4 regions of the Kushneria marisflavi genome follow, and region 1 is predicted to be linked to each of the others. Evidence: predicted binding sites of a transcription regulator. Region 1 holds the regulator's gene; each other region holds the start of a gene.
What was found. The regulator sigma-54, encoded in region 1, starts transcription at its own class of promoters, with help from an activator protein. The targets are predictions, from matches to a motif close to TGGCACNNNNNTTGCTNT.
Positions count from the first base shown of each region.

Region 2: B9H00_RS08265 (NRAMP family divalent metal transporter) is a predicted target of sigma-54. The motif match lies at 1,401-1,418, and genes of this name have one in related genera.
Region 3: B9H00_RS07745 (ammonium transporter) is a predicted target of sigma-54. The motif match lies at 1,954-1,971, and genes of this name have one in related genera.
Region 4: hmpA (NO-inducible flavohemoprotein) is a predicted target of sigma-54. The motif match lies at 6,778-6,795, and genes of this name have one in related genera.

Region 1 is NZ_CP021358.1:3,367,938-3,375,908, forward strand. Features, by position in the region: gene pmbA (metalloprotease PmbA) at 1-626, shown strand, start outside; gene mgtE (magnesium transporter) at 681-2,033, opposite strand; gene B9H00_RS15280 (HPr family phosphocarrier protein) at 2,136-2,405, opposite strand; gene rapZ (RNase adapter RapZ) at 2,392-3,288, opposite strand; gene ptsN (PTS IIA-like nitrogen regulatory protein PtsN) at 3,300-3,773, opposite strand; gene hpf (ribosome hibernation-promoting factor, HPF/YfiA family) at 3,777-4,088, opposite strand; gene B9H00_RS15300 (RNA polymerase factor sigma-54) at 4,232-5,647, opposite strand; gene lptB (LPS export ABC transporter ATP-binding protein) at 5,767-6,492, opposite strand; gene lptA (lipopolysaccharide transport periplasmic protein LptA) at 6,489-7,043, opposite strand; gene lptC (LPS export ABC transporter periplasmic protein LptC) at 7,085-7,675, opposite strand; gene B9H00_RS15320 (KdsC family phosphatase) at 7,708-7,971, opposite strand, start outside.
Region 2 is NZ_CP021358.1:1,799,812-1,807,782, reverse strand. Features, by position in the region: gene B9H00_RS08270 (LamB/YcsF family protein) at 1-111, opposite strand, end outside; gene B9H00_RS08265 (NRAMP family divalent metal transporter) at 125-1,363, opposite strand; gene B9H00_RS08260 (GntR family transcriptional regulator) at 1,634-2,305, shown strand; gene B9H00_RS08255 (Hsp20 family protein) at 2,415-2,909, opposite strand; gene B9H00_RS08250 (SEC-C metal-binding domain-containing protein) at 3,270-3,455, shown strand; gene B9H00_RS08245 (cupin domain-containing protein) at 3,738-4,088, shown strand; gene B9H00_RS08240 (DUF445 domain-containing protein) at 4,118-5,386, opposite strand; gene B9H00_RS08235 (Na+/H+ antiporter NhaC family protein) at 5,632-7,104, shown strand; gene B9H00_RS08230 (DEAD/DEAH box helicase) at 7,290-7,971, shown strand, end outside.
Region 3 is NZ_CP021358.1:1,689,628-1,697,598, forward strand. Features, by position in the region: gene B9H00_RS07735 (OPT family oligopeptide transporter) at 1-893, opposite strand, end outside; gene B9H00_RS17180 (accessory factor UbiK family protein) at 1,157-1,678, opposite strand; gene B9H00_RS07745 (ammonium transporter) at 2,170-3,417, shown strand; gene glnK (P-II family nitrogen regulator) at 3,631-3,969, shown strand; gene B9H00_RS07755 (FMN-dependent NADH-azoreductase) at 4,055-4,657, opposite strand; gene B9H00_RS07760 (ferredoxin--NADP reductase) at 4,920-5,699, opposite strand; gene B9H00_RS07765 (methyl-accepting chemotaxis protein) at 5,874-7,922, opposite strand.
Region 4 is NZ_CP021358.1:2,013,796-2,021,766, reverse strand. Features, by position in the region: gene B9H00_RS09225 (ABC transporter ATP-binding protein) at 1-632, shown strand, start outside; gene B9H00_RS09220 (ABC transporter substrate-binding protein) at 658-2,175, shown strand; gene B9H00_RS09215 (ABC transporter permease subunit) at 2,186-3,946, shown strand; gene B9H00_RS09210 (peptidylprolyl isomerase) at 4,051-4,617, shown strand; gene B9H00_RS09205 (SDR family oxidoreductase) at 4,751-5,518, shown strand; gene hmpA (NO-inducible flavohemoprotein) at 5,555-6,733, opposite strand; gene norR (nitric oxide reductase transcriptional regulator NorR) at 6,967-7,971, shown strand, end outside.

The DNA.
Region 1 (7,971 bases):
GCAGGATGCCGGTGATTTTCACGCCCAATATGGCGCGGTCCCTGATCGGACACCTGCTCAACGCCATTGCCGGAGGCGCCATTTTCCGCGAGTCCTCCTTTCTATGCGATGCGATGGGGGAGTCTCTCTTTCCTGAATGGTTGAGTCTGGGCGAACGTCCGCGCGAGTATGGTGCCATCGCCAGCAGTGCCTATGACGATGAGGGGGTCTATACGCGAGATAATGACTTCATCGTGGATGGGCGGCTGGCCAGCTGGATGCTCTCAAGCTACAGCGCACGGCGGCTGGGGCTTGTCACCACCGGCAACTCTGGTGGGGCGCGCAACGTACGCCTGCAGGCGCCATTGACGTCTCATGAGGCACTGATGGCCAATATCGAGCGTGGCGTCATGGTCACCGAGCTGATGGGACAGGGCGTCAATACGGTCACGGGCGATTACTCCCGTGGTGCCGCAGGCTTTCTTGTCGAGAAGGGCCGAATTGTGGCCCCGGTGGAAGAGTTCACCATTGCCGGCAATCTGCGGGACATGTTCGGCAATCTCGTGGGGCTGGGCGATGACATCGATCGACGCAGCAGCGTGCATACCGGCAGCTGGCTGATTGACGACATGATGGTGGCTGGCTAGATAGATAGTGATGCCTTCAGGGCAGGGTGATGCCCTGAAGGACCTGGCGTTTTATCAGTACATGGCAGTGGCCAGTCCCAGAAAGGCCACAAAGCCCACAACATCGGTAATGGTGGTTAGAAGAACACCACCAGATAGCGCGGGGTCAATTGAAAGTTTTTTCAGGATGACCGGAATCAGGGTGCCTGCCAGTGCTGCCACCAGCAGGTTAATGACCATGGCCATGGCAATGATGGCGCCCAGCGTCATGTCATGAAAGCGCGCCACGGCCATGACGGCCACGATGACTGCCCAGAGCACACCGTTGATCGAGCCGGAGAGGAGTTCGCGCACTACCAGCCAGCGTACGTTGGCGCCTGAGACGTGTCCCAGCGCGAGGCCTCGGATCAGTACGGTCAGGGTCTGCGAACCGGCGATACCCCCCATGCTGGAAACGATGGGCATCAACACGGCCAGCGCGGCAATCTGCTGGATGGTGTCTTCGAAAAAGCCGATGGCAATCGAGACAATGGTGGCGGCGATCAGGTTGATGCCCAGCCAGACGGCACGTCGGCGGCTGGTGCGCAGCACCGGCGCAAAGGTGTCTTCTTCTTCCTCGAGACCGGCCATGCTCATCATGGTGCGCGCCGAGTTTTCACGAATGACATCGACCACGTCATCAATGGTGATGCGCCCCAACAGACGATTGTCGGCACTGATGACCGGCGCCGAGATCAAATCCCTGCGTTCAAAGATGCTGGCCACTTCATCTTCATGCATCAACGCCGTGAGGGTGACAACGTCGGTGTCCATGATTTCACGCACGCTGATGCCGGGTGCGCTGACCAGAATCCGATTGATGGGCAGTACGCCGATCAGCTCATTGTGTCGCGTCACGACCAGCAGGTTATCGGTGGATTCAGGCAGGCGCCGGTGTCGACGCAGATAGCGCAAAACCACATCGAGCGTGACCTCCGGGCGGATCGTGATGGTGTTGGTATCCATCAGTCCCCCGGCCGTGTCCTCGGGGTAGGACAATACCATCTCGATGCTCGCCCGACGGCTGGGCGTCATCATCGACAGTATGTTTTCGAGCGTGGCGTGGGGCAGACGCTGCAGCAGATCCGCTGCATCATCATTGTCGAGCTGCTGGGTCGCTACCAACAGCTGAGAGGCATCCATCCGGTTTAGAAACTCGGTCTGGATGTCATCGTTGAGATACTGAAGAATCTCGCCCTTGGCGGGGTTGTCGACCTGCTCCCAGAGGATGTCACGCTCACGCGGCGGGATGGATTCCAGCAGCTGGGCAACATCGGCAGGTGGAAGACCACGTCGAAGCAGGCGACGAACCTGATCCATTTCCCGCTGTGCCAGGGCGTTTTCGAGTCGCTCCAGACGAGGCTGACGTCCTTTCTGATCATTGCTCATTGTTGTGACATCCCTGTGTCAGCCCATTCAGGAGCCGTATTCTAGCAGAGTGTCGAACAATGTTCGTGAATGCCCGGCGACCGTCAATCTTCGGATCAGGATCTATTGATCCTCGTCGAATCGCGCCTCGAAAAGCGCCACGATGGCCGTTAGTGCCTCTTCGGCATCGTCACCTTCCACATGAACATGGACCACGCTGGTACAGGGAGCAGCCAGCATCAAAAGCGACATGATGTTCGCGGCATCGGCACTTCTTTCACCATGATAAATTGTCACGCGAGACGAAAAGGGCTGACAGCATTGTACAAGCCGCGTCGCGGCTCTCGCGTGAAGGCCGCGACGATTGGTCAGGGTCAGTTCACGCTGAAGCATCACCCGCCTCGCTGACAGCGCGCTGGATGGTCAGTTCCCGATGTCGGATCCGTACGGCCGGGAACTGACCGGCAAAATGCTCGCCGAGCTGCTCGGCCAGATACACCGAACGATGCTGGCCACCGGTACAGCCGATGGCCACGGTCAGATAGCTGCGATGGCTGGCCAGGTAGGAAGGCAACCAGCGCTCCAGCCACTGGCAGATGTCGCCAAACATCGCCTTGACCTCGTCATGGGCTTCAAGAAAGGCAATGACGTCACTGTCCTGGCCGGTCTGGGTGCGATAGCGTGGGTCCCAGTAAGGATTGGGCAGGCAGCGCACGTCAAACACCATATCGGCATCCAGTGGCACGCCGCGCTTGAAACCAAAGGATTCAAAGGTCAACGTCAGGTCATTGATGTCATGACGTGCTACCTGTTCGGCCACGCGGCGCCTCAGGTCATGAACGGACTGACCGGACGTGTCGATGATCAGATCTGCGGTATACCGCAGGGGAGAGAGGAACTGATGCTCCGCCTCGATGGCCTCGGCCAGTGTCATCTGGGTTTCGCGCGTCAGAGGGTGACGACGTCGTGTGGCCGCATAGCGCTCCAGCAGTACACGTGAGTCCGCGGTCAGATAGACCACTCTACAATGAATGCCGCGCGTGGAAAGTGCCTCCAGATGCTCCGGAAAGCGCTCCAGCTCACTGGGAAGGTTACGGGCATCAATGCTGACCGCGACACGGTTTCGGTGCGGGCTACCGGCTTCGAGCTCATCGATCAGGGCAGACAGAAGCATCGCGGGAAGATTGTCGATGGCATAAAACCCTTGATCTTCCAGTGCCTGTAGCGCGATGGACTTGCCGGAACCGGAGCGTCCACTGACGATAACAAGTTCCATGGCCATGCTGCTTATACTCTCGTTGAAAGTTGACTGATGGCCTGCATCAAAATGTCATGAAGTTCCTGCTCATCATGGGCATTGCGCAGGGCGTGCCGGGTTTCGGCAGCGTTCATGACTTCAGCAATCTGCGCCAGCAGGGAGAGATGCGTGTCTTCGGCAGCTTCAGGGACCAGCAGCACAAAAAGCAGATCGACGGGTTCGCCATCGATGGCATCAAAATCCACGGCCTGCTGAAGGCGCATGAATCCAGCCAGTGGCTGGCGGCAGTGTGAATTGCGAGCATGGGGAATGGCCACGCCATTCCCCACACCGGTACTCCCCAGACGTTCCCTGCTGATCAGTCGGGAAAAGACTTCCTGGCTATCGAGACTGGGAATGTTTTGTGAGATGAACCCGCTGAAATATTCCAGCACGCGCTTCTTGCTGCCCCCTTCCACATCAAACAGGATTCGGTCGGAGGGGAGTATCTGGTCAAGTGTCATGGGTTACAGGTATTTGCCGTTGCCCTGGGAGCGGGCCTGTGTTTTCTCCTTGTGCTTGAGCAGCTGACGATCAAGCTTCTCGGTCAAGGCATCGATGGCAACATAAAGGTCTTCCTGCTCGGCCTGAGCATGAAGTTCGGCACCTGCGGCATGTAGCGTGGCCGCGGCCTGCTGGCGCTCCTTTTCAATAGACAGTGTCACCTGAACATTGGTGATGTTGTCATAGTGACGTTCCAGCTTGGCAAGCTTCTGATTGACGTGCTCGCGCAGTGCATCGGTCAATTCGACGTGGTGCCCGGTAATGTTTACCTGCATGGCATGCTCCCTGAATCGAAACGGATAACCGGTTGTCCATGTGGACTGCCGGACCTGCAAGCCTGTTCCGGCTACTCTCAGATTGTAACGCTTTTCCCGTCAGCGCAAACCCTGAATGATGTTGTTCTCTTTTTTGACCTCCTTCAGGCCAGACGCTTGCGCTCGCTGGAAGCGGGAATGCCCATGGCCTCGCGGTATTTTGCGACGGTGCGCCGGGCGACCATGATGCCGTTGTCAGCCAGAAGTTGTACCAGTCGAGCATCAGACAGCGGGCGTCTTGGGGTCTCGTCTTCTATGAACTTGCGTATCCGGGCGCGAATGGCCGTGCTGGCATGGGCATCACCTTCCTGGCCCACATGGCTTGAGAAGAAATACTTGAGCTCCATGATGCCACGCGGCGTATGAATGTATTTGCGCGTGGTCACTCTGGAAATGGTGGATTCGTGCATCTCCACGGCCTGGGCGATATCGGCAAGAATCATGGGTTTGAGGGCTTCATCGCCGTGTTCAATGAAGCCGGCCTGACGTGTCATGATTTCCTGCCCTACCCGCAGCAGAGTGTCATTGCGACTCGAGAGACTCTTGAGCAGCCAGCGTGCATCCTGAAGATGCTGTTTGAGAAAGGTATTGTCGTCACTCTTGTCGGCGCGACGTACAAGGGCGGCATAGTCGGGCTGAATGCGAAGACGTGGCAGGGATTCCTGATTGAGCTCAACCTGCCAGCCATGGCGGGCGTGATAACGCAACACCAGATCGGGAATGACGAGATGTTGGTCCACGGCCTCAAATTCGCGACCCGGTCGTGGGTTGAGCGACCGGATGGTGTGAATCACGTCATCGAGCGCTTCATCATCAAGACTCAGGCGGCGCTTTAGCAGGCGGCGATCATTTTGTCCCAGTGGTTCAAGGAACTGACGAACCATGCGCCGGGTCTGGGCAAGCCAGGGCGTGTCATCCGGCAATAGATCAAGCTGTAGCAGCAGGCATTCGCGCAGATCGCGTGCAAAAACGCCAGTGGGTTCACACCGCTGGAGCTGCGAAAGCATGTGCTCCATTTCAGACTGTTTGAGATCCCCGAGGCCTTGCTGCCGAAGCCCCTCGCCAAGGTCTTCCAGACCCGTGCCGAGGTAGCCGCTGGGTTCGAGAGCGTCCAGCAGGGTATCGGTGATCAGCTGTTCGCGTGGGGTCATGTCCATCAACAGAATCTGCTCGCGAAGATGCGAGGTCAGGTCGACGGCTACGGCGTTGTGCTCGATATTCCAGCTGTCATCGGCGACGTTGGAGGAAGCGCTGCCGTTGGTATAGACATCGTCCCAGCGAGCATCCAGTGGCAATTCTTCCGGGATATCACTGGACCATTCCTCCTGAGATAACGGGGTCTCCGGTACCTCAAGCGTCTGCTCCTCCTCGATATCCAGTAAAGGATTGCTTTCCAGCGCCATCTGGAGTTCCTGCTGCAGATCCAGCGTAGACAGCTGCAGCAGATGGATGGCCTGTTGCAGCTGGGGCGTCATGGTGAGATGAGTGCCCGTGCGCAACTGTAAGGCGGGTTTCATCATGTTCGTAAAGCCCGGTCGCCAACGTGTAATATCACGCTATCCAGTCCGCGGCGCCCTTGCAAGTGCTGAAGGCGCTAAAGACTGCAATTATCATGCCATCAGTTAATAACCCCAGAGGGTTAAAGGCGAAATTCGTGGCCCAGATAGACATCGCGTACATGCTGGTTATTCAGCACGGCGTTGGCGTCGCCTTCAGCAATGATCAGGCCACTGCCGACGATATAGGCGTTGTCACAGATATCCAGCGTTTCACGCACGTTGTGATCGGTGATCAGAACGCCAATGCCACGGGTACGAAGCTGGCGGATAATGCCCTTGATTTCGCCGACCGAGATAGGGTCAACGCCGGCAAAGGGCTCATCAAGCAAAATGAAGGCCGGTTCGATGGCCAGTGCGCGGGCAATCTCCACACGCCGGCGCTCGCCGCCGGACAGGCTCATGCCCATGTTGTCGCGAATATGGCTGATGCTGAATTCTTCGAGCAGTTGATTGAGCCGTTCCTGGCGTTGCTGGCGATCCAGATCCTTGCGTGTTTCAAGTATGGCCATGATGTTGTCGGCCACTGACAGCTTGCGAAAGATCGAGGCTTCCTGAGGCAGGTAGCTGATGCCGGCGTGGGCACGCTTGTGCATCGGCTGGCGGCTCAGGTCAAGATCATCGATGGCAACATGGCCGGCGTCGGCCTGGATCAGTCCGACGATCATGTAAAACGAGGTGGTCTTGCCGGCCCCATTGGGGCCCAGAAGCCCCACGATCTCTCCCTGTCGAATCGACAGGCTGATGTCCTGAACGACACGGCGCCCCTTGAAGCTTTTGGCCAGATGGGCTGCGTGAAGGGTTTTCATTGGCTGCTGCCCTGTTGCTCTTCGGGAGTCAATTGCATGCGAACACGCCCGCCCGAGCTGCTTTCAGAGCTGCTGCTCTTCGCGCTCTGGCTGCCACGCGCGTTGACCTGGCGTGAGTCGAGGAAATATTCCACGTAGCCGCCGTTGAAGGTGTCACCGTTTTGATGCAGTTCAGCGTTGCCGATCAGCTCAACGCGTCGCTCTCCGGCGTGATAGATGATGGTATTGCCCCATCCCTTTGCCAGCGGATCATTAGGTGCCGGCTGCTGCTCGATATAGGCGCGTCCACCATCACCGCCCCTTGCGGTCAGGCTCGAAAGGCCACCGCTCTGGGCGCGCTTGAGCTCGACGCGAGTGGAGCGCAGCTTCATGGTGCCCTGATCGACTTCGACGGCCCCGGTATAGACGGCTGTGCCGGCGCGGTTATCGATGTTGAGGGCGTCGGCGCCAATGTTGATGGGTTTCTGGCGATCGCTTTCCAGAGCCATGGCCTGCTGGCCGAGCATTGCCAGCAGCAGGGCAGAGGTACACAGCAGCAGAGGGCGCGTCATGGGAGATCCTTGTCATCATTCATGTGTAAAAAAGAGAGCGATTACTGACGAATGGGCGGGTGAAAACCCTGTACATTGCCCTCAAGCGTCATGCGATCCTCGCTGACCCAGCCGTTGAAACAGTCGCCCCGGGTACGCTGTTCGTTTTGAGTGAACACGGCGCCACTGTCGCTCCAGGCATGCTGGGACGGTATATCATAATGCAGCACGTCCGTTTCAAGTTGCCAGTTGTCCGCCGGCTGATGCAGCACGGCATTGCCGCTTAGTTCGAACGTGTTGGCATTGGGGCCGAGCGTGGCGTGCTCACCATCCGCTGTCCAGCGATTGCCATCATCACCCAGCAACGTGAAGTGTGGGGTGACGGCTCGGGTCACATCGTCAGCAGGTGTATGAGACACACGTGGGCTTTCCATGGTCTGTGAGACGCGGCCCTGGTCGTCGAATCGGGTATAGGTGACGCCTTCGAGATAATAATCAGGGACACCCTGCTCGCTATCCGGCGCTGGCCCGGGAGACATCAGGGTATTGCGCTGATCGATCAGCGTCAGTACGCCCCCCAGAGCGAGCACCAGCACCAGAATGCCAAGGCGTGCCCGGGTGCGTCCGGAAGGGAGTCTGTCTCGAAAAGCCATATGCACGTCCTGTCGGAATAAGCGATGCAGCCTCAGAGCCGCTCATGAGCATCAATGATATCCTGCCAGACGCCTCGTGCGTTAAGTAGCCATTCGCAGAGTTCACGCACTGCGCCATGTCCACCCGGCGTTCGGGTTACCAGATCGGCTCGCTGACGAATATAGTCCGGTGCATCTGAAACCGTTACTCCCAGCCCTGCATACAGGATGGCGCCCAGATCAGGCAGGTCATCGCCGCAGTAGCAGACCTCATCAGGCTGGAGTGCCAGTTCCGCCATCAGGGCCTTCAGAGCGAC
Region 2 (7,971 bases), 1.6 Mb from region 1:
GCCGCAGGCGACATTGGCGCTGGTGACGATGCCGAGCATGGTGGCGTCATCGCCCATGTGCCACTGACCGAAGCTTTCACCCAGGTCGCTGTTTAAATCGATAAGGGACATGGAAGACTCCTGTTTAAGCAGACGGTGTCAAAAAGGCAAAGATCGGACCGATGGCATTAAAGCCCATGTACCAGGTGAGCGCGCAGACTACCGCGCCTGCGATCAGCAGCCAGCGCGGATAGCGATGTCCGTGCATGAGGTCACTACGCCGCCAGGCCACGTAGATGAACAGCGTCAGGCCCACCGGCAGGATCAGCCCGTTGAACCCGCCTACAAACACCAGAAGCGCGGCAGGCGGGGTGCCGATGGACACAAAGGCGATCAGCGAGATGGCAATAAAGACCAGTGTCGCCCGATTACGCACGCCTTCGCTGATGCCGGGGCGAAAGGCACTCAAAAATGACATGGACGTATAGGCCGCCCCGATGATGCTGGTGATGCCGGCCGCCCACAAAATCAGGCCAAAGGCGCGCAGACCCAGTTCGCCGGCAGCGGCCTGGAAGGCCTGGGCTGCCGGGTTGGCGCTCTGACTGGAAACATCGATGACCACGCCACTGGCGACCACGCCGAGAATGGCCAGAAACAGGATGTAGCGCATCAGCCCGGTGACCAGGATGCCGCGCAGGGCAGCACTGGAGACGGTTTCGACGTTCTCGACGCCGCCCAGGCCGCGGTCCAGCAGGCGGTGAGCGCCAGCATAGGTAATGTAGCCGCCCACAGTACCGCCCACGATGGTGGTAATAGTGGCAAAGTTGATGGTGTCGGGCATCACGGTCTGACGCAGGGCCTCGCCCACCGGCGGATTGGAGGCGATGGCCACGAACACGGTCATCGCCATCATCAACACACCCAGTACGATGATGATGCGGTCAATGGCAATGCCGGCACGTTTTGAAGAGAAAATGCCGGCGGCAATCACGGCGCTGATCAGCCCGCCCCAGGTGGTGTCCAGACCCATCAGGGCATTGAGCCCCAGGCCTGCGCCAGCGATATTACCGACGTTGAAGGTCAGTCCCCCGACGATAATCAGGATCGCCAGCAGATAGCCGCTGCCCGGCAGGGCGGCGTTGGCGACTTCAGGGGCGCGCATGCCGGTGACCGTGACCACGCGCCAGATGTTGAGCTGAACCACCAGATCGATAAGGATCGAGGCCAGAATGCCAAAGGCAAAGGCGGCACCCATCGTGGCGGTAAAGGTGGCCGTCTGGGTAATGAAACCGGGGCCGACGGCCGAGGTGGCCATCAAGAATACGGCGCCGATCAGTGAAGCGCGTCGGGATCGAGCGAATCCGACCTCAGGGGTAGCTGCCATTTCCAGAACTCCGAATGGGAAGGGGGGACAGGCCTTACCAGCAATTGGCGTGCCACAATGGGCTTAACGACCGGATTTTGTAGGTGTTGTCCGTATCGATTGTTCAACAATATACCCGGCGGCCGCAGGAGGGTATTCGACTTGTGTTTCATTGGGGGGCACCAGAACGGGTGTGTGTGCCCTTTTGGTGCACGGCACGTGCTTGTCGACCGGCTCCTTTATCGGGACACTGGGGATCTTGAGTCAACGTCATGACCGGAATTGCGTTTAATGAAAAAACAGGCCCTGGAAGACAGGAATAGATCGCTGGGAGAGACCGTGACGGCGAACATTCGTCGCCTGCTGGTAGAAGGGGCCTTTGCCCCCGGGCAGAGGCTTTCGGAAGTTGCGCTGTGTGAGCGACTGGGCGTGTCACGCAATACCCTCCGGGAGGCCTTTCGAACGCTTGCCCATGAAGGACTGGTCACGCACCAGCCGAATCGCGGCGTCTTCGTGACCCGTCCCGATGCTGCCTCCATTGTCGAGATCTATCGTCTGCGGCGCTTTATCGAGTGTCGTGCGCTGGGAGAAGCATGGCCCAGTCATCCGGCCGTCAAGGAGATGCGTGCGGCGGTAGAGGCGGCGCAGGAACACGGCGCGCGCTGCGACTGGCTGGCAGTAGGTACGGCCAACATGGCGTTTCACGGGGCGATCGTGGCGCTGGCGGACAGTGCGCGTCTCAATGGCTTCTTTCGCCAGGTACTGGCCGAGCTGCGCCTCGCCTTTGGACTGATGTCCGACAAGGAGTGGCTGCATGCCCCCTATGTCGATATGAACCAGCAGGTGCTGGAAACCTTTGAAGGTGGTGATACCCGGGCGGCCGTGGCCCTGCTGGAGCACTATCTGGCCCAGTCCGAGCGCATCGTGCTGGCGGCCTGGGAGCGTCAGGCTTCATCAGGTTAGGGATTGTCAGAGCGGCATATGACAAGGGCCCCGCCATCGCTGGCGGGGCCCTTTTTTCATGAGGCAATGTCATGAGGCAATGCGCGGCTCATTGAGCGCATTGATCGCCTCAGGCAGTGGCGTGCTCTGGCGTTTTAGCGTGAGAGGTCTGATCCGGGCGATCGGTCAGCGCTCGCTGGCCTGACTGGATCGGAATCTGGCGAGCGCGCTGCTGCTCGGGCACCACGCGCAGCAGATCCACGATCAGAAGACCGTTTTCAAGCCGGGCGCCCTGGACTTCGATGTTCTCATCGAGCCGGAAGGAGAGCCGGAACGCGCGTCTGGAAATGCCGCGATGCAGATAGGTGACCGTTGCCTCATCGCTGTTGTTGTCACCGCGCCCGCCGGTAATGGTCAACACGCGATTTTCGACGTTGATGTCGAGTGCTTCTTCTGCAAATCCGGCCGTGGCGACCGCAATGCGGTAGTCGTTGTCGCCATGCTTTTCGACGTTGTAGGGCGGATAGCTGGGCACGTCGTTGTGAATGGCCTGTTCAAACAGATCGTTCAAGCGATCAAAGCCGATGCTGCGACGAAAGAGGGGAGAAAGGGTCATGGTGTTCATAAAACCTCCTGATGGACAGCAAAGTTCGTCACTACCTTGGATAAGGACTGGCAGACCCGCAGTGCGGCATCTGCACTTGCGATGACCGCTCTGGTCGAGCCTGTCGTCGCAACATTATGTTAAATAGTGGCGCCTGTCGGCGTTTCAAGTCTTCCCTGAAAATATTCCTGCCCTCTGTTCCTGCGCCACTGTCAGGCAAGGTAGGGTTGGTTTTCGGAGTTTCAACGGTGTAATACGAAAAAATTTGCGGCCGGAGCAGGGCGCCTGTCACGGGCTTTTGAAAGTGGCGAGCGCTTCGGGGCTTCTTTTTTATCCCCCAGCGTCGATAATCGTGGGGTCACGAACACTGGAAACCACCACATGAATCAGCCCCACGTTCACGGCCCGAACTGCCGCCACGACCATGACCACCATGGTCACGTCCATGGTCCGAACTGCAACCATGGCGCGCAAAAGCCCGCGCGCAACGCCCTGAAGGATGTCGGGCGTAATGACCCATGCCCCTGTGGCAGTGGTAACAAGTTCAAGAAGTGCCACGGCGGCTAGCGCTCCGGCAGGGAAGTCATGAGCAGGATACCGGCGCCTTCAGGCGCCGGTGTCTTTTGAGGCAGGCATGGATCATCGCGTGCCGAGCACGTTTACCTGGTGCAGGCACTTTTGATGAGCGAAGCAGGATGTTTCACGTGAAACATCGATATGCTCAATGCTTCTCCTGCATTGATGCTTAAGAGGCCATGCCATTTGGTCGCATCAGGCATGAACGGCACAGGTCGAATCGGCATAAGGACGCACCATGGCGGCTCCTGCAACATAACGAGAGTGCCCCTGATGCATGTGACGAGACTGTATTCCGGTGAGGACGGTGAGTCCCATTTCGAGGATCTGGAAATCGAGGTTGGTGGCGATGCCGAGATCGGCCGGCTGTCGAGCCCCATTGCGGCCACCGGCCTTATTTTCAGGGAGACCGCGCCTGATTATGACTACAACTGGCACAACGCGCCGCAGCGACAGTACATCCTGATGCTCGATGGCAGCGTGGACATCACCGTGGGCAGCGGGGAAACACGGCGTTTGAATACCGGCGATATTCTGCTTTGCGAGGACACCACCGGACGTGGCCATGTCAGCCGTGCCGTGGATGGCAAGCCGCGCCGCTCGGTCTTTATCACCCTGGAGTGACCTGACGGGACGCGGCTGATGACGTGGCGTTACAGCGTCAGCACCAGCTGCGTCACGGCGTGAATGGTCAAACCGATCAGCCCCCCGACCAGCGTGCCGTTGATGCGGATGAACTGCAGATCGTTACCGACATTCTTCTCGATCTGATCGACGATCTCATCGCTGTCGAGGCTATCCAGGTAGCGCTGGATGTAGGCATCGATGCGCGGTCCGTTACGTTCGACCAGTGCCGGCAGCAGCGTCACGGCCTGTTCGTTGAGCCAATCACGCGCCGGGGCGTCATGCTCGAGCGTTCGCGCATAGTACTCGATGAAGTGCTCAATCCAGGCGCGTGAGCGTGAGTCGTGTGCCTTCAGGTCGCGAGCCAGCCAGTCCATCAGCTCTTCCCAGACGCCGGCGATGTAATGGCTCAAGCGGTCGTTGTCGAGCAGATCATCTCGCAGCCGGTCAAGACGCCGGGCAAAGGCCGGGTCGTGGCGCAGCTGTTCAATGAAATCGGCAAACTGACGATCGAGATGATGACGCAACGGATGGTCGGGGTCGTCGCTGACCTCGCTGATCAGGCGCGCACTCTGCTCGACGATGCGTTCGTTGATCAGCCAGCCGGCCAGCCGGTGCATGCTGACTTCGCGACCCATGACGCGCGGGTTGAACAGCTTGAACACGGTGTCGGTAATGAAGTGCTTGACCCTTTCCTGATTGTCCTCGACCTCGAGCCAGCGTGACAGTCTGGTCAGTGAGTCATCCAGCAGCACTTGATGGCGCCCCTCGGCGGCCAGCACGCTCAGGGCGCTGCCCATCAGACGGGCAGTATTGATGCGCCCCAGGTGATGGCGCAGGGTGCGGGTCAGAAAGTCCCGTGCAGCACTCTGGCGAACCGCCGACAGTGAAGTACTCATCGCCTGGGTCAGGCGTTCCGCCACCATCGCGCGCCGCTCCGGACGTGACAGCCAGCCTGCCAGAGCGCCGGCCACATCAAAGCGGCGAACGCTGTCTCGCACGTAGGCCTCGGACAGAAAATTCTCGCGAATGAATCCCGACAGGCTTCGGCCCAGTCTTGCCCGATTGCGCGGAATGATCGCCGTGTGAGGAATTTTGAGCCCCAGCGGATGGCGAAAGAGCGCCGTGACGGCAAACCAGTCGGCGATCCCGCCGATCATCGCCGCCTCGGCAAAGGCCGACACGTATTCCAGTGCCGGGAGACGGCCCTGATACCAGGTGCTGACGGCATATAACACCAGCGCCCCCAGCAGACAGAGCGTGGCAATACGGCGTCGGTTGTGATGTGGCAGCGTCAAGCCGGTGCTCCTGTGTAAAAGGTTCTGCCGGGAGCCTGGCTCAGCGCGGCAGCCCTGTATGTTGACTACCCATTGGTCCAGGTCGGTTGTCCCGTCTGTTCGATCCGGTCACACTTCATGAAAACCTGATACAGCACCGCCATTGTGCAAGACATGATCCGCGCTGGCGGCGGGTAGATAGCTCGTGTCGGGATACAGTACACCCTCTGCTCCTTGCGTTTTCAAACGACGATAGAAGAGACGGCATGACCGATATACCGGATAACCGCACCGCGACCCCGGCTCAAAAGGAGACGAGCCTGGAATTTCGCCTTGGCGCGCTGGGCGCTGCCATTCCCCTGATATTTTTTGTCGGCTGGGCGATCATCACCAGCGTGCTGGGACTCTCCTCCGAAATTGGCCTGGTCATGGGCTGTCTGTTTGGCCTGACGCTGGGACTTTTGTTCTGTAAAAGCCGCTGGGAACACTACGCGCAGGGGCTTTTCGACGGCATGGCTCAGCCGATCGGTGTGATCGCCGTGGTGGCCTGGTTTTACGCCGGCATGCTGGCACAGGTACTCCAGACCGGTGGGCTGGTAGAAGGCCTGGTCTGGCTGGGCGGCATTTCCGGAGCCTCCGGTGGTGCCTTCGTGGGGCTGACCTTTGTGCTGGCGGCAGTATTTTCGACCGCGGTGGGGACCGGCTATGGCACCACGGTGGCGTTTTCTACCCTGATGTACCCGGCCGGTGTGGCGCTGGGCTGTGATCCGGTGGTGCTGTTCGGCGCCATTCTGGCCGGTGCGATCTTTGGCGACAACCTGGCGCCGGTGTCGGACACGACCATTGTTTCGGCCACCACCCAGGAGGCGGACGTGCCGGGTGTGGTGAAAAGTCGTTTCAAGTACTCGATCATGGCAGCTGTACCTTCGCTGGTGCTGTTCGTTTTGCTGGGCAATGCCAGCGGCAGTGTCGAGGGCAATGGTGACGCGCTTGAGGCCATGATGGCCCAGACCGATCCGACCGGCCTTTTGATGCTCATTCCCTTTGCGCTGGTGCTGGTACTGGCCCTGAGCGGTCATCACCTGATCACATCATTAACCTGGGGGATTGTCTCGGCCTCGGTCATGATTGTACTGGCAGGGCTCGCCGCCCCGGGCGAGATCATGGCCTTTGATCCGGACAGCGACACCGTTGTGACCGGCGCGCTGGTCGATGGTGTCAGCGGCTACGTCAACATGGCCATTCTGATCCTGTTGATCGTGGCCACGGCGCATCTGCTCAGGCTTGGCGGGACCATGGCGGCCGTCACGAAAGGGCTGATGCGCTGGATTGGCGATTCCGTACGTCGGACAGAGCTGGCCATCTGGGGCATCGTGGCGCTTTTGAATTCGGCAATTACCATCAATACGGCGGCCGAGATTGCCGCGGCGCCGTTCGTACGCGAGCTGGGTCGCAAATACCGCATCCACCGCTATCGTCGTGCCAATATGCTCGATGCCGTGACCTCGGCGCTGGGCTATATCTTTCCCTGGGGCGCGCCGGTGCTGCTGGGCTGGGCCACCATCACCTCAATGCAGGGCCAGTATGGCTGGCTGCCGGTCGTGGCGCCCACCGAGGTCTTCCCTTATGTGTTCCACGGCTGGTTTCTGCTTTTGATCATGCTGTTCGCTGCGGCCACCGGCTGGGGGCTGCGTTTCGAGGACCCTGAGGAAGCCGAAGCGACGGTTACGGCACGGTAATCGCCTGCGGCGTCATACGATAACGCTGGCAATCGGGGCACAAATCCCCTATGTTGGCACTCCTCTTCGCACGGGCAGGTCGTTGGCCTGCCTCCGTCATTTGAAATTCCCCCTGCGCTGTCACGGCGCTGTCGCTCTCGCGAAGAAGACGCCAGCATCCGATAGCGCCATGAGACAACCTGTCGATGTCATTTTCCCAACTTGGGCTGTCGCCCGAGCTTTTGCGTGCTCTCGAAGATGCTGGCTACCAGACACCTTCTCCCATTCAGTCCAAGGCCATTCCGGCCTGTCTTGAAGGTCGCGATGTGTTGGCGGCCGCCCAGACCGGTACCGGCAAGACGGCCGGCTTCACGCTGCCGATTCTGGAGCGATTGTCGCGTGAGCCTCAGGGCCACAAGCGTCCGGTGCGCGCCCTGATCCTGACCCCGACGCGTGAGCTTGCCGCTCAGATCGGTGAGTCGGTCGAGAAGTACGGCGTCCATCTCAAGCCGCGTCTGAAAAGTGATGTGGTCTACGGCGGCGTCAAGGTCAATCCGCAGATCGCGCGACTGCGCGATGGTGTGGATGTGCTGGTGGCCTGCCCGGGCCGTCTGCTGGATCTGGTCAATCAAAAGGCCGTGCGACTCGATCAGGTCGAAACCCTGGTGCTTGATGAAGCCGACCGCATGCTGGACATGGGCTTTATCCACGACATCAAGAAGATCCTGCGCCTGGTGCCCAAAAAGCGTCAGAACCTGCTCTTTTCCGCGACCTTCTCAAAAGAAATTCGCGAGCTGGCCGGCACGCTGCTGGACAACCCGGTCAGCATCGACGTGGCGCCGCGTAACACCGCCGCCGAAAGTGTCGATCAGTCGATCTATATGGTTG
Region 3 (7,971 bases), 1.7 Mb from region 1:
GCGGCCAGCGCGTGTTTCAGACCCTCAAACAGTGCCTTCGACAGCGTGCCCAGCGTCCAGAGGGCGGCAATCGCGATCGTCCCCGCGCCCATGAAGCGCACATCGCTGGACCACAGCGCCATGCCCAGCTCGCTCAGCGACTGTCCCGGTGCCTGGGCGTGCGTCAGCGTCAGCCAGGGCACCGCCACGCCCCAGGCGATCAAAAGGCCGGTCAGCAGCGCCATACCACCCACAATGCCGACCAGATAACCCGCGCCTACCAGCGCCAGCGAAAAGCCGGTAGAGAGCTGAAAGGCGGCGCGACCGGCGCTGAACCACAGGCTGATACCATCGGCGAGCACCCGAAAGCCGCTGGCCAGCAGCGTAAAGACCGCTGCCGCCACACCGCCCAGAACAATATCACCGGCACCGGTGCCCTGGCGTTTGCCGCCATCGTCCTGAGCGGGGCGCTCACCGACCTTGAGAATCTCGGCAGCAGCGACCCCCTCCGGATAGGGCAGTGAACTCTGCACCACCATGACCCGCCGCAGCGGAATGGTATACAGCACGCCCAGGATGCCGCCGATGGCGCAGATCGAAAAGGCCTGCCAGAACGGAAAGCCGGCCCAGAAGCCGATCATCAAAAGCCCGGGCAGCACAAAGATGATTGCCGAGAGCGTTCCGGCCGCCGAGGCCTGGGTCTGCACCATATTGTTTTCGAGGATATTGGCATTGCGGCAGTAGCGCAGTACCGCCATGGAGATCACCGCCGCCGGAATCGAGGAAGCGAAGGTCAGCCCCACCTTGAGGCCGAGATAAACATTGGAGGCGGTAAAGACCACCGTAATCAGAGCCCCCAGCACGATGCCGCGCAGGGTCATTTCGGGCAGCGCCTGCCCGTGAGCATGAGACATTTAAACCACTCCTGATGCGTACGCGCCCTGCTGACCCGGCGCCTATGGGGCAACCATCGCAACCGCTGGCACGCACCATGACAATGCCCGACAAGCTTTGACGGACCTTAAGGTGTATCGCAAGGGGAGGGTTTTACTTCATTTGCAGGCAAAACGTCGAGCCCTGCTGGCTCTGCAACCGATCGGATCGGCTTTCAGCGCCAGCCAAAACAACAGCACCGCCCGGTGGGCGGTGCTGAAAGGACGGGCCTGACCGAACCTCTTCAGTCGGCGGTACCCTGTCCGCTTTGATCGTCAGAGCCCGAGGCGCGCTTGCCACTGCCACGGGTGGTCTTGCCGGCAGATTTGGAGGCTGCAGCGCCAGAGCCCGCCTTGCCGGCGGCTGTCGAGGCACTGTCCTGGGACGCATCGCTGCCAACTGACGCTGCGGGTGCATCATGTTCACCGGCCAGGCGCTCGGCCTCGGCGGTCGTACTGGCACCACCGGGTGCTGCGGCAGCACTCATTTCCGACGGTGTGGCCGCGCCGGGCTTGCCATCACGCTCGTCGAGGGCAGCCTCCAGACGGGTTACCTGCTTTTCGAGCGCTTCCACACGTGAACGGGTGCGCTGAAGCACTTCCATCATGACATCGAAGTCCTCGCGCGAGACCAGCTCCATGCGGTCAAAGGCGCTGCGCATGGCGCTTTGCACCGTGCGCTGAATTTCTTCGGGTCCGCGGGAGACGTCCTGCAGACGCTCACCGACCTGTTGCGCCAGTCGTCCAAAAATATCGTGCTTTGCCATGTCTGCCCTTCCTCTGATTGTCTGCGTTCCCTGAAAGAGAGGGTCGCCTGCCTCGCACCCGGGGATGCATGACGACAGTACCTGTCTACAGGATACGCAACATGACGCCGGAACGCCTAAAAACCGCAGCGCACCAAAAGCGAGCACCCGCCGGCGCCAACCATGCCATTTTAGTGCACACAAACACTCTTCATGCGCAATTGTGGTGCTTACATGAAATTACCAAAGCCACAACCCTTAAGTAACTTCATGTTTTTAAAGCACTCACCTTACGGTGGCACATTGCCTGCCATGTAATGCCCAGGCGCTGGTCAGCCCGAGCAGGCAATCGAGACAGGGATGAATATCCCGCCCCCTCTCGCAACGCCTGCATGACGCCGAATGATCGCACGCCACCGGATCCTTCGTGACCTCGCCTGATGTCATCTGACTTCGTACCGGCGAACGTGGCATTGACGCCGTCCAGACTCCGGCTGCAAGGATATAATCACATGAACGAACTTGTAGAAGTGCAGTACGCACTTGATACCTTTTACTTTCTGATCTGTGGTGCGCTGGTGCTATGGATGGCTGCCGGCTTCTCGATGCTGGAAGCCGGTCTTGTGCGGGCCAAGAACACCACCGAGATCCTGACCAAGAACATGGCGCTGTTTGCCATTGCCTGCACCATGTACATGCTGGTCGGCTATCACATTGTCTACCTGGGTGATGGCAGCAGTTTCCTGCCCGACTTCGGCTTTCTGATTGGCGCCGAACACAGCGCGGATGATGTGCTCACAAGCGGCGGTGACACCTACTATGCCGCCCGCTCGGATTTCTTCTTCCAGGTCGTCTTTGTGGCCACGGCCATGTCGATCGTCTCAGGCGCTGTCGCCGAGCGCATGAAGCTCTGGTCCTTTTTGCTCTTTTCGGTCTTCATGACCGGTCTGATCTATCCGGTTCAGGCCTACTGGTCCTGGGGCGGCGGCTTTTTGAGCGAGGCCGGCTTCAGCGATTACGCCGGTTCCGGCATCGTGCACCTGTGCGGTGCAGCCGCAGCTCTGGCCGGTGTACTAGTCCTTGGTCCGCGTCATGGCAAATACGGCAAGAACGGTGCCATCAACGCCATTCCGGGTGCCAATATGCCGCTGGCCACGCTGGGCACCTTCATCCTGTGGCTGGGCTGGCTGGGCTTTAACGGCGGCTCGGAACTCAAGCTTTCCGATATCAGCAGTGCCAACGCCGTGGCTCAGGTCTTTGCCAATACCAATGCCGCCGCCAGCGGTGGCGTGATTGCTGCCCTGATTCTGGCCCGTATCTGGTTCCGCAAGGCCGATCTCACCATGGGCCTCAACGGTGCGCTGGCAGGGCTTGTGGCGATCACCGCCGGGCCGTCTGCGCCAGGCATTCTGGCCGCTACCCTGATCGGTGCCGTGGGCGGTCTGCTGGTCGTGTTTGCCATCGTGGCACTGGACAAGCTGCGCATTGATGATCCGGTCGGTGCCATTTCGGTGCATGGTGTCGTGGGTATCTGGGGGCTGCTGGCCGTGCCGCTGACCGACAGCGAGGCTGGTTTCGGCGCTCAGCTTCTGGGCATGGCGACCATCTTCATCTGGACCTTTGTGGCAAGTCTTGTCGTCTGGCTGGCCATCAAGGCCGTCATGGGAGTACGTGTCAGCGCAGAAGAAGAGTATGAAGGCGTGGATGTCGCTGAATGTGGACTGGAAGCCTATCCTGAATTCACCGGTGGCAAGCGCTAGGCCGCTTTTCAAGGCACAGGGCCCGGGCGCCCGACATGGGCACCCGGGCCATGCCCTGGCATGCGAAAGCCGTCGCCACCATGGTCACATGGCAGAAGGATTCGGCGCCGGGTGTAATCATGCTTTTTCAAACCGGCAACCGGCACTGTATGCTTGAGCGACAGGGGCGCCGGCTCCGCCCAATTCAAAGACGATCAGGTGAGGACACGAAAGATGAAACTGGTATCTGCCATCATCAAACCCTTCAAGCTCGATGACGTACGCGAGTCGCTCTCCGAGGTTGGCGTTCAGGGGATTACCGTGACAGAGGTCAAGGGCTTCGGTCGTCAGAAAGGCCATACCGAGCTCTATCGCGGTGCCGAGTACGTGGTCGATTTCCTGCCCAAGGTCAAGATCGAGGTCGCCGTGGACGATGCCATGGTCGATCAGATCATCGAAGCCATCACCTCGGTGGCCAACACCGGCAAGATCGGTGACGGCAAGATCTTCGTGGCCCCGCTTGAGCAGGTCATCCGTATCCGTACCGGCGAAACCGGTCAGGATGCGGTCTGATCTCTCCCGAAAGACAGACATGAAAAAACCCGCCAATCGGCGGGTTTTTTCATGAGCGTGGCAGCGTTTGAAGCGACCGCACTGCTTACAGTGACAGCGCGTCGATATCAGCACGAGCAGACGACTGCGCGGCGCTGACCGCGTCTTCACCCATTCCCAGACCTTCGGCATAGATGAACTCGATGTCGGTCATGCCCAGAAAGCCCAGAAAGGTTCGCAGATAGGGCGTGACCAGATCATGATCGGTGTCGCGATGCAGCCCGCCACGGGTGGTCAAAACGATCACGCGCTTGCCGGTGATAAAGCCTTCTGGGCCCTGCTCGGTGTAGCGAAAGGTTACCCCGGCACGCGCCACGAAATCACACCATGTCTTGAGCTGGGTCGGGATGTTGAAGTTATACATCGGGGCCGTCACGACGATGGTGTCGTGGCTCTTGAGCTCCTCGACCAGCGTATCGGACAGTGCCAGCGCGTCCTGCTGGGATTGCGTCGGCTCGGCGATACTGCCGCGCAGCGCGGCCATCAGCTCGGCGTCGAGTACCTCGACCGGCGTGGCGGCCAGGTCGCGAACGGTAATGCTGCCGGCGCCATGACGGCTTTCAAAACGATCGCCCAGATAATCCGCCAGCTGGCTGGACTGGGAATATTCACCAAGAATGCTGGACTTGAGAATCAGTGCTTTCGACATGTCTTTATCCTTGAAAGTGATACACGACGATGGAATGGCGCCACTCTACACGTCCATTTAATTGAAGGTGAAGCGCAATCATTGCCGCCCTTGATTCGATTTTTTCGAATGCCATTGAAGCATCGCCCGTCTCATTGTCAGGCCATAAAAAAAGCGCCGGACCAGGCCGACGCTTTCAGGATCATGGACCGGCGCTGACACAGGCCGGTCCGGATATCGAGACAGATGTTACTTCTCGGAAGACGTTATCTTTCGACAGACGTCATTTTTCGACAAAGGCGCGCTCGATGACGTAGTCGCCAGGCTCGCCCATGCGCGGCGAGATGGTAAAGCCCAGTTCATTGAGCACCTGGCTGCTCTCCTCCAGCATCGCCGGGCTACCACAGATCATGGCGCGGTCGTGCTCGGGCGTCATCTGCGGCAGGCCGATATCGGCGGCCAGCTTGCCGGAGCGAATGTGGTCAGTCAGGCGTCCCATGGTATGGAACTCCTCGCGTGTCACGGTCGGGTAGTAGATCAGTTTTTCGCTGATCTCCTCGCCCAGAAACTCATGATTGGGCAGGTCGCGGGTAATGAACTCCTGATAGGCCAGCTCGCTGACGGTGCGCACGCCGTGAATCAGGATGACCTTGTCAAAGCGCTCGTAGGCTTCCGGGTCCTGAATCAGGCTCAAAAATGGTGCCAGGCCCGTGCCGGTGGAAAGCATGTAGAGATGACGCCCTTCCTTGAGATCATCCAGCACCAGCGTACCGGTGGGCTTGCGGCTGACCAGCAGCGAATCACCCACCTTGAGATGCTGAAGTCTGGACGTCAGCGGGCCGTTTTGCACCTTGATCGAGAAAAACTCCAGATGCTCTTCCCAGTTGGGGCTGGCGATCGAGTAGGCACGCGTCAGCGGCTTGCCGTCGACCTCAAGCCCGATCATCACGAACTGGCCGTTTTTAAAGCGCAGGCTGTCTTCGCGAGTGGTGCGAAAGCTGAACAGCGAATCGTTCCAGTGATGAACGCTCAGGACTTCGGTGGTAGCAAACTTGCTGGACACGTTGGAGAACTCCCTGACAATGGGTCGCATTTGCAGTGATAGTAAGTGGGCCTATTCTAGACATTGCACCCGCAGGCGTCACTGCACACAAGCGCCTTGATCAAGGCCGGTGCCATACCCTCCCAGTAAAAAGGGCCACACCGAGGTGTGGCCCTGATGCCCTTATGCAGGGCTTTAGTGACTCAGGCGGAACGCCCCGACCGTGGTGGCCAGCCGCTGGGCCTGCTGGTTCAACGACTCGGCGGCGGCGGCCGACTGCTCGACCAGCGCGGCATTTTGCTGGGTCATGTCATCGAGCTGGGTGATGGCCTGGTTGACCTGACCGATACCGGTGGACTGCTCGTTAGTGGCACGACTCAATTCCTCGATCACCGTGCTGACCCGCCCGACCCGCTCCACGATCTCGCCCATGGCATGACTGGTCGTGCTGACAAGCTCCGCACCGCTGGTGGTTTCACGACTTGAGGTGGTGATCAGCGTCTTGATGTCGGTCGCTGCCTGAGCGCTGCGGTTGGCCAGGTTTCTGACCTCCTGCGCCACCACCGCGAAACCGCGCCCCTGTTCACCGGCCCGCGCCGCCTCGACCGAGGCGTTCAGCGCCAGCAGGTTGGTCTGAAAGGCGATGCCGTCAATCACATCCACAATCGATTCGATCCTGCCGGAGGTTTCGCGGATGCGGGCCATGGTCGCGACCACGTTATGCATCTGTTCGCCGCCGCCGCGGGCCATGGTGGCCGCTTCATGGGCCAGACCGTTGGCTTCCTTCGTGGAAGAGGCCGAATGCTCCACGGTGCTGGTCAGCTCCTCCATCGCCGCGGCGGACTCTTCCAGATTGGCGGCGGTGGTCTCGGTGCGCCGGGACAGATCATGACCGCCGGCAGAAATTTCGGCCGCCGCGAGCTGTACCGAGTGGCTCGAATCACGAATGTCGATCAAAACGGTTTCCATGCGATCGACAAACTGATTGAAGGCTTCGGCCAGCTGCGCCGGTTCGTCGCGCCCCATCACCGGCAGACGCTGGGTCAGGTCTCCATCGCCGTTGGCGATCTGGCGCATGCGCTCGGCCATGGTCTTCAGCGGCCGGGCGATACGACGACCGACCATCCAGATCGCTGCCAGACCCAGCGTACTGACCAGCAGTCCGACCAGTGCCATGGTGATCAGTGCCTGACGCTGCTGATCCCGCAGCTCCTGCTGTAAAGCCGCAAAGTCAGCGTAGACAGCGCTTTTGGGCACGCTCAGCAGCAATTGCCACTTGGTCTGATCGCCGATAACCACCGGCAGTTGCAGGCTCAGGTTATCGCCACTGGATGTCATGGCAGCGCTGTCTACACCGGTCGTTAGCCGACGGGCCGTGGCGTCATCGAATATCTGAGTCACAGGCTGACCCGGGCTTTGCGCGTTCCCCGAATAGCCCACGATAGTGCCATTGGTCGAGACCAGGGCGATGCTGCCCGCACCGTCGTAGAGCCCCTGATTGGCATCGACCAGCATGCCCTGAATGAAGGCGAGCGACAGATCCACTCCGGCACTGCCACGAAAAGTGCCATTGACCATGATCGGCGCGTTGAACGAGGTCACCAGGATGGTATTGCCGTTGTAGTCATAGGATGCCGGGTCGATCACGCAGACCCTTCCTGTTTCGCGCGGGCAAAGATAGTACTCTCCTTCACGGATACCATTGGCCTGAGCTTTCGTGCTCTCCATGGTCTCTCCAAGCGCCAGCACATCAACGCTGCCGGTTTTGGTTCGATACCACCAGGGCATGAAACGGCCATTTTCACCGTAACCCAGTGCGGTCTGCCCCTGATGGTCGGCGTCATTATCGAAGGCACTGGGCTCCCAGCCGATGAAGGCGTCGAGCAGCTCGGGATTGTCGATCACGCGCTGGCGTACGATACGTGACATGTCGCGACGATCGATGGAGAGTTCTGGCGCACCATCACTACCCCGGGCCATCATGGCGTTGGTCTGCGCCAGTTCCTCGGCGATCTGCAAGGCCCGATCAAGGCGACTACTGATGTCGCCTGCCTGCGCTCGCCCCACTGCCTGCAGGCGGGCATTAATTGACTCATTGAGCTGCGCTTCGGTACGACTGGCCGTTTGCTGCTGGGCACGCGTCATGGCGACCAGTGAATACAGCACCAGCACGATCACTACCGCCAGCAGACAGGCACCTGCCGTGACGGTGACAAAGTTACGAATGGATCTGAACTGCATCATGAGGCGTTACCATGGGTTGCAAACGCGGGCCGGCGCCACGCAGGAAGTT
Region 4 (7,971 bases), 1.4 Mb from region 1:
GTGCCGATGCCGGGTCGATCACCTGTCAGGGGCGCGTCGTGCGCCCGGCCTCGGTGCGGGCCCTGCGCTGGTACCGGCGGCTGGTGCAGTACATCCCCCAGGACCCGGCATCGTCACTGGACCCGCGCATGAGCGTGCGCGAGCTGATCCGCGAGCCACTGGTGCGACTCAACGTGGTGGCCCATCACGACCGGCGCATCGATGAGGCGCTGGATCGGGTAGGGCTCGGCCAGAAGTTTCTGGGCTATCGACCCGATGCCCTGTCCGGCGGCCAGGCTCAGCGCGTGGCCATTGCCCGCGCCGTGGCGCTGCGTCCGCGGCTTCTGCTGGCCGATGAGCCCCTCAGTGGGCTGGATCTTCCGGTGCGCGCTCGGGTCATGCAGCTTTTCGATGACATGAGCCGACTCGATGGCACCGCGCTTTTGATCATCTCGCATGATCTTTCGGTCATGCCGCGGCTGTGTGAACGCACGCTCATCCTGCATGACGGCGCGATCATCGAGGATCGTCCGACGCAGGCCCTGTTCGAGGCGCCGGTCCATGACCATACCCGAGCACTGGTGCGCGCCGCACGGCTGGACCACACCGTGATCACGCCAGCGTCTACCCCTTCCTTTCACCCTGTTTCTTGATACCCGATTAGCCAGGAGATTCGTCTTGATCCTTCGTCGTGCGGTTTATCTGTCTCTGGGGGCCCTGTCGCTGGCCCTGCTCACCGGCTGTCAAAAGGAGGACGCCACCGAGGAAGCAAGCGGTGCGAAGGCCGCTGATGATCGTGTTCGGGTGGCGATGCTGCAGCCACCGCGCTCTGGACTCAATCCGCTGACCGATGACGCCTTCAAGCTGTCGCGCTGGCGTACCGCCGAAACGCTGATTCGCCTGAACGATGACGGCGATCCGCAGCCGTTTCTGGCCACCGAGTGGACGCAGCTGGATGATCGAACCTGGCGCTTCGAGATTCGCGATAACGTCACCTTTCATGACGGCACGCCGCTTACCGCCTCGCAGGTCGTCAGGGCACTGACGGCAGCCACCAACGCCGTGCCCCGCCCGCGCATCCTTGATGGCGTCAACATGACCATCGAGGCCGACGGTGACAGCGCCGTGCGGGTACGTACAGAAACGCCTGACCCGCTGGTGCCCAACCGGTTGTCCAGTCCGCAGCTGGCCATCATGGCGGCGAAGGCCTACGGCGAGGATGGCCGGGTCAATCCGATCGAGGCCGGCACCGGGCCTTTCGTGTTGAAGGAGATCAATGGCACCCAGAGCGCCACGCTTGATCGCTATGACGACTACTGGGGTGAACGTGCCGAACTGGCCGGCATTGATGCCGATTATGTGCCCGACGGTACCGCACGTGCCGCGGCACTGCGCACCGGTACGGCCGATGTGGTCGAGGCTGTACCGGTCTCCCAGGTAGCGCTGATCGATCCGGAACGGGTGCATGAAGTGCCGATGCCACGTACCAATACGCTTTATCTCAATACCGATCACGGTGTGTTCAGCGACCCGGCCATGCGCGCCGCCGCCCGCGAAGCGCTCGACCGGGCAGCGATTGTCAGAACGGTCTATGAAGGCCGTGCCGATGAGGCGAAGGGCCTGCTGGGGCCGGCGCTGGCCTGGGCCGATGGCCTGCGTTCGCCGATTGAAGGGCGTCCCGAAGCCGCTGATCCGGCCGGTGCCAGCATCACGCTGGGCACCTTCACCGACCGGGCGGAGCTGCCGGAAGTGGCGGTACTGCTGGAGCAGCAGCTGGAGGCTGCCGGCTTTGACGTGCGCCAGGAGGTGCGTCAGTACGCCCATATCGAGTCCGACATGCTCGCCGGTCAGTTCGACGCCTTTATCCTGTCGCGCGCGACGATGCTCGATTCCGGTGATCCGGTCGCCTACATGTACAGCGACTTTGCCTGTGAGGGCTCCTTCAACATCGCCCAGCTCTGCGATCCCGAGGTCGACAGGGCGATCTCCCACGCTGCCGACCTGCCTACCGGGCCCGAGCGGCGCCAGGCGATCATCGAGGCCGAAGCCGCCATTCTGAGCACTGATGCCGCGGTGCCGATGCTGCATGAGCGCGTCATTCAGGGTGAATCGCGGCGCGTTCAGGACGCCGTACGTGACCCGCGTGAGCGTGAACTGATCACCGAGCACACCCACCTTGATGACACCACTCGGTAAGGGCTCGACCATGTCTTCTGCCAGCACTGTCGTCGCGCCCTTTCCCGCCCTGATGCCCGTGCTGCGCTCACTGGTGCCGACCCTTTCTCGGTTACTGACGCTGGCCGGGGTTGTAGTGCTGATCGGGCTGCTGCCCTGGCTCTCCGGGCGAGATCCGGCGTTGAGCATTCTGCGCGCCCGCGCCGGGGATCAAAATCCAACGCCCGAAGCGCTGGACTCGATTCGCAACCAGCTCGGGCTCGACATGAATCCCTGGGAGAAACTCGGTCACTGGCTGTCAGGACTCCTGCACGGTGATGCCGGCGTTTCCTGGATTTCGGGCGGGCCGGTGCTGCCCGGCATGCTGCAGGCTACCGGCGTGTCGTTGACGCTGATGCTGGCGGCCCTGCTGGTGGCACTCCTGACCACCGTGGCGCTATGCGTGACGGCCGTCCGTCGTGGTCTGAGGGGCGAACCCGCCCCCACGTCCGGTGCGCTGGGGGCCACGCTCACGGCGATGCCGGAGTTTCTGCTCGCCGCCCTCCTGCTGGTGATCTTCGCCGCCGGGCTTAACTGGCTGCCCCCCTATGGCTGGGGCGATGCGCGTCACATGGTGCTGCCGGCACTGGCGCTCGGCCTTCCGGGCGGGGGGCTTTTGGGCCGGCTGTTCAGCGACGCGCTGACGGCCGGTTTTTCCGAGCGCTGGGTCGCGACCTGGCACGTGGCGGGCTTTGGTCGCCGACGCATTGCACTGGCCGTGCTCAAGCGCACCCTGCCCAGTCTATTGCCTCAGGTGGGACTGGTGATTGTCGGGCTGACCGGCGGGGCCATTGCCGTCGAGCAGGTATTCTCGATTCCCGGACTCGGGCGGGCAACGCTGGGCGCGGCCTCGGCGCAGGATCTGCCCGCACTTCAAACCGGGATTTTGCTGCTGCTGGTGATTGCCATGGTGGTCGGTGGGGCCGCAGGCCTTGTCCGCACCCTGCTGCTGGGTCGTACCCTGCGCGCCGGCGCCGTGCCGGTCACTCGCCCTGATCACCGTCGCGGGCGCTGGCCGTGGCTGGTACCGACCGTGGTCTCCCTGTTGCTGGCGATCATCATCGTCGCCGGCATGGGGCGTGACCCGCTCACTTCAGACTATCTACGCCTGCAGGCGCCGAGTCTGGCCCTGCCGCTGGGTGCCGATGGCACCGGGCGTGACATCCTCGCTCGCGTCAGTCATGGGGCGCTCTCCACCATGGGCATGGCGCTGGTGGTGGTCAGCATCACCCTGGTGCTGGGGATGTTGATCGGGCTGATGCCACGACTGGCCGCCGGGCCAATCGAGGTCACCAATGCCACCCCACCGGTGATTGCCGGGCTGGTGATAGCGGGGCTCATGGGGCCGAGTGCCAGTGGCGCCATCATCGCGGTGACGCTGGTGAGCTGGGCCCCGCTGGCGGCGCACACTGCGGCACTGGTGACCGAGGTGCAGGGTCAGGCGCATGTACGCATCACGCCGATGCTGGGGGTGGGGCGCGTGCGCCTTTTGAGTCGCTATGTTCTACCGGCGATCATCGGCCCGGTCTTTCGCCACGCCATGCTGCGTCTACCCGGTATCGCGCTGGCACTCGCCGCGCTTGGCTTTCTGGGGCTCGGGCCCCGACCGCCGGCCCCGGAATGGGGGCTTTTGTTGGCCGAAGGCATCCCCTACCTGGAGCGCGCCCCCTGGGCGGTGCTGGTGCCGTCGCTGGCACTGGTGTTGATGTCGGTACTGGCGGTATCGCTGTCGAGCCTCTGGCGGCGGGGCTGAAATGCTGCCGGGTGAAAGGAAGTGCGTCGAGATCACGAAGGCTGGTCAGACCTGTTCTGTCCGGCTAGTCTGACGGACCTTACCTCGTGACTGGAGCGCTATTCATGCTGAAACCGTTACTGCGCGGCTGCCTGCTGGCGCTGCCGCTGCTCTCACCCCTGGCGCTGGCCGATGCCGATCATCCGCACGTCGAAATTCGCACCAGCCAGGGCAATATCGAGCTGGAGCTCGATGCCAAGGCGGCGCCCAACACGGTGGAGAACTTCCTGAACTACGCCAATGAGGACTTCTATCAGGGCACCGTGTTTCATCGCGTCATTGACGGCTTCATGATCCAGGGTGGCGGCATGACCGCCGACATGACGGCCAAAAAGACTAATGATCCCATCGCGCTGGAAGAAAGCGGGCTCAAGAACACCCGCGGCACCATTGCCATGGCGCGTACCAGCCAGCCGGATTCAGCCACCAGCCAGTTCTTCATCAACCTGGTCGATAACAAGGCACTCGATTACCGCAGCCTCTATGAGCCCGGCTACACCGTGTTTGGTCATGTGGTGTCAGGCATGGACGTGGTCGATGCCATTGCCGGCGCCCCGACCGGCCGTCGCGGCCCTTACGCCGATGTGCCCAGCAATCCGATCACCATCCTGTCGGTCGAACGGCTGGATTGATTCTTCCCGGACATGATGGCCCCGAACGCCTGCACCGGCCTTCGGGGCTTTTTTGTGGCTTGCCACAAGAGCGTATACGCCGTGCGCCCCGAAGCTGCGATGATGATCCTTCGGACCATCACGAGGACGAGACATGAGACTTCAGGGACAGCGGGCCGTGGTGACCGGTGCCGCCAGCTGCATTGGGCTGACCACGGCGGAATGTTTTCTCACCGAAGGGGCAAGCGTCGCGCTGCTGGATCAGGACGATGCGGCGCTGGCCCGAACAGGCGACCGGCTGGCGCGAACGTACCCTGGCAGGGTGCACGTCGAGACGGTTGACGTGGCCGATAATGATGCCGTCAGGACGGCCTTGGCCGGTGTACTCGACGCGCTGGGCGGGGTCGATATTTTGATCAACGCCGCCGGGATCAACGTCTTTGCCGACCCGCTGGCGGTCAATGCAGAGCTCTGGCAGCGCTGCATGTCGATCAATCTGGAAGGCGCCTGGCACTGCATTCAGGCGCTCCTGCCATCGATGCTTTCGCAGTCGCGGGGGCATGTGGTCAATATCGCCTCGGTTCATGGACATCGGATCATTCCGGGCGCCTTTCCCTACCCGGTGGCCAAACACGGCCTGATCGGTTTGACCCGTTCGCTGGGAATTGAATATGCGGCCCGCGGTATTCGGGTCAACTCGATCTCGCCGGGGCTGATCAAAACGCCATCGGCGCAGGCCTGGCTTGATGGATTGAGCGAGGCAGAGCGCCAGCAACAGGTGGAACTGCTGCCCTGTAAACGCTTTGGTGAGGCAAGCGAAGTGGCTGCGACGGCGCTGTTTCTGGCTGGTGACGAGGCGCGCTTTATCAATGCCACCGACATTCTCATCGACGGCGGGCGCAGTCAGGTCTATCACCTGTAGGCCGCGTCTGACATTGACTGGTTCTCCCTGGAACGATCAGTGCAGCTGGCCGGAGGGGCCGAAGTACTCGAAATGGCGGTAGGGCGTGTCGATGTCCAGTGCCGCCAGAGCGCTCTCGACATCGCGCATGAAGCCGGTCGGACCGGTGAAATAGCAGCTTGGCGTGACTTCACGCGGCAAATAGTCGGCCAGCAGGGCGCGGTTGATCACGCCGCGATAAAAAAGCTCGTCAGGGATCGTCGGGTCGCTGTAGACATAACAATAGGTGAGCCGGCTGCCGTACTGTCTGGCCATCGTCTTTAGATGCTCGTGGAAGGCATGCACACGGGCGTTACGCGCGCCATGCAGATAGATGACCTGACGCCCGGCCTCGAGCGCCTGGGCCATCAGCGAGAGCATTGGTGTCTGTCCGACGCCAGCGCTGATCAGCATGACCGGTGCGTCGCGCTCATCGAGCACCATCTCGCCCACCGGTGGCAGCAGACGGACATGATCGCCGACCTTGACATGATCATGCAGGTGGCGGCTCGCCCGACCCTGGCCTTCACGCTTGACCGAGATGCGGTAGAAATCATCTCCCGGGCGTGAGGTCAGGCTGTACTGGCGCATCGCCTGCTCGCCATCGATATCGAGCGCCACGCCCAGATACTGCCCCGGCTGAAAGGTGCGAATCGGCTTGCCGTCCACCGGTTTGAAGTAGAACGACACGATTTCATCGCTTTCCGTTACGCGATCGACCAGGGTGAAGCCCCGCTCACCACGCCAGCCGCCGGGCACGTTTTCCAGCTGCTGATAGGTGTTTTCTTCGGCAGCCATCAGACGGTCGGCAAATTCCCAGTAGAGCCCGCTCCAGGCATCAGCAATCTCGGGAGTCACGGCATCCCCCAGCACTTCTCCGATCGCGGCCATCAGGCACTCGGCGACGATGGCGTACTGATCGGGCTGCAGGTTGATCGCCACGTGCTTGTTAACGATCGGGTGCATGAGCCTTTCAAGCGCCACGGGGTCCTGACGGTTGAGCGCGTAGGCGACCACCGAACGGGCCAGCGCGCGGGGCTGTTCACCGGTCGCCTGATGGCGCATGTTGAACATCGAGCGCACCTGCGGATAGCGCTCGAACAGTAGCGGATAAAAGGTGCTGGCGATGGTTTCGGCGTTGGCGGCGACCACCGGGGCAGTGGCATTGATGACTTCAAGCTGCTTTTCGTTAAGCATGGCGCGCTCCTGGCGACAGGGTAGCAATACGAGACACTGCTGGTATCGCAAGCGCCGTGCCAGGTCAGTTCGAGTGTGACAGGTTGCCACGCTTTCATTGTCTCAAGGCCCGTGTGAAGCGATGGGTTCAAGTTCTGCAGAAAACGTTACGCTGGTATCAGAACAGAGGTCATGGTCATAATGACCTGAATGCACGATGTCAAAATGACCCATTGACGGGAAAAAGTGTCGATATGACCATCTTTTCAAGAGCGCTGCGGGATCTGCTGGCGGCCCTGAGTGACGGCAAGCGCTTTGATGCCCTGCATCCGCAATGGTCACGGCTGCTGGCCGCACTGGTCGGCAATTATCCGGCCGATGCCAGTACGTTGATGGTCAGCGTCGAAGGCGGGCTGCAACCGGTGGCCGTGCTGGGCATGGGCAGTGAGGTCTGCGGCCGGCGCTTCCAGCTGGAGGCCCACCCAAGACTTGCCGCCATCGCTGCCCACCCTCGGGTCTGTCGCTTTCCGCGTGACTGCACCCTGCCGGATCCCTTTGACGGCCTGCTTGATGCCGATCTGACCCATGTGCATGACTGCATGGGGGTGGCCCTGCGCGACGGCGACCGGCTTTTGGGCATGCTGACGCTGGATGCCCTGATTCCTCAGCAGATGGCCGGCATCGATGACGAGGAGCTGATGGCGGCTGCGGAGCTTTTGGCCACCTGTCTGCGCCTGACCGGGCAGCTCGAGGATACCCGCTCGCGGCTCAATCAGGTGCTGTCATCGGAACAGGGGACGTCGCTGCACTCGCCCGGCTGGCACAGTCCGGCCATGGCGCGTCTTCATGAAAGCATGGCGCTGGTGGCGCCCACCGATCTGAGCGTGCTGCTGCACGGTGAAACCGGCGTGGGAAAGGAGCATCTGACGCGCCATCTGCATGAGCGCTCGCGGCGCTGCAACGGCCCGCTGGTCCGGGTCAACTGTGCCACGCTGCCGGAGACGCTGATCGAAAGCGCGCTCTTTGGCCATCGACGTGGCGCCTTTTCCGGTGCCAGTCGCGATCATCGTGGTCATTTTGCCATGGCCGACGGGGGCACCCTGATGCTTGACGAGATCGGCGAGCTGCCACTATCCCAGCAGCCCCGGCTGTTGCGCGTACTGCAGGAAGGCGAGATTCAGCCGTTGGGCAGCGATCAGGCGATGAAGGTGGATGTGCGACTGATCGCCGTGACCAATCGCGATCTGGCTGAAGAAGTG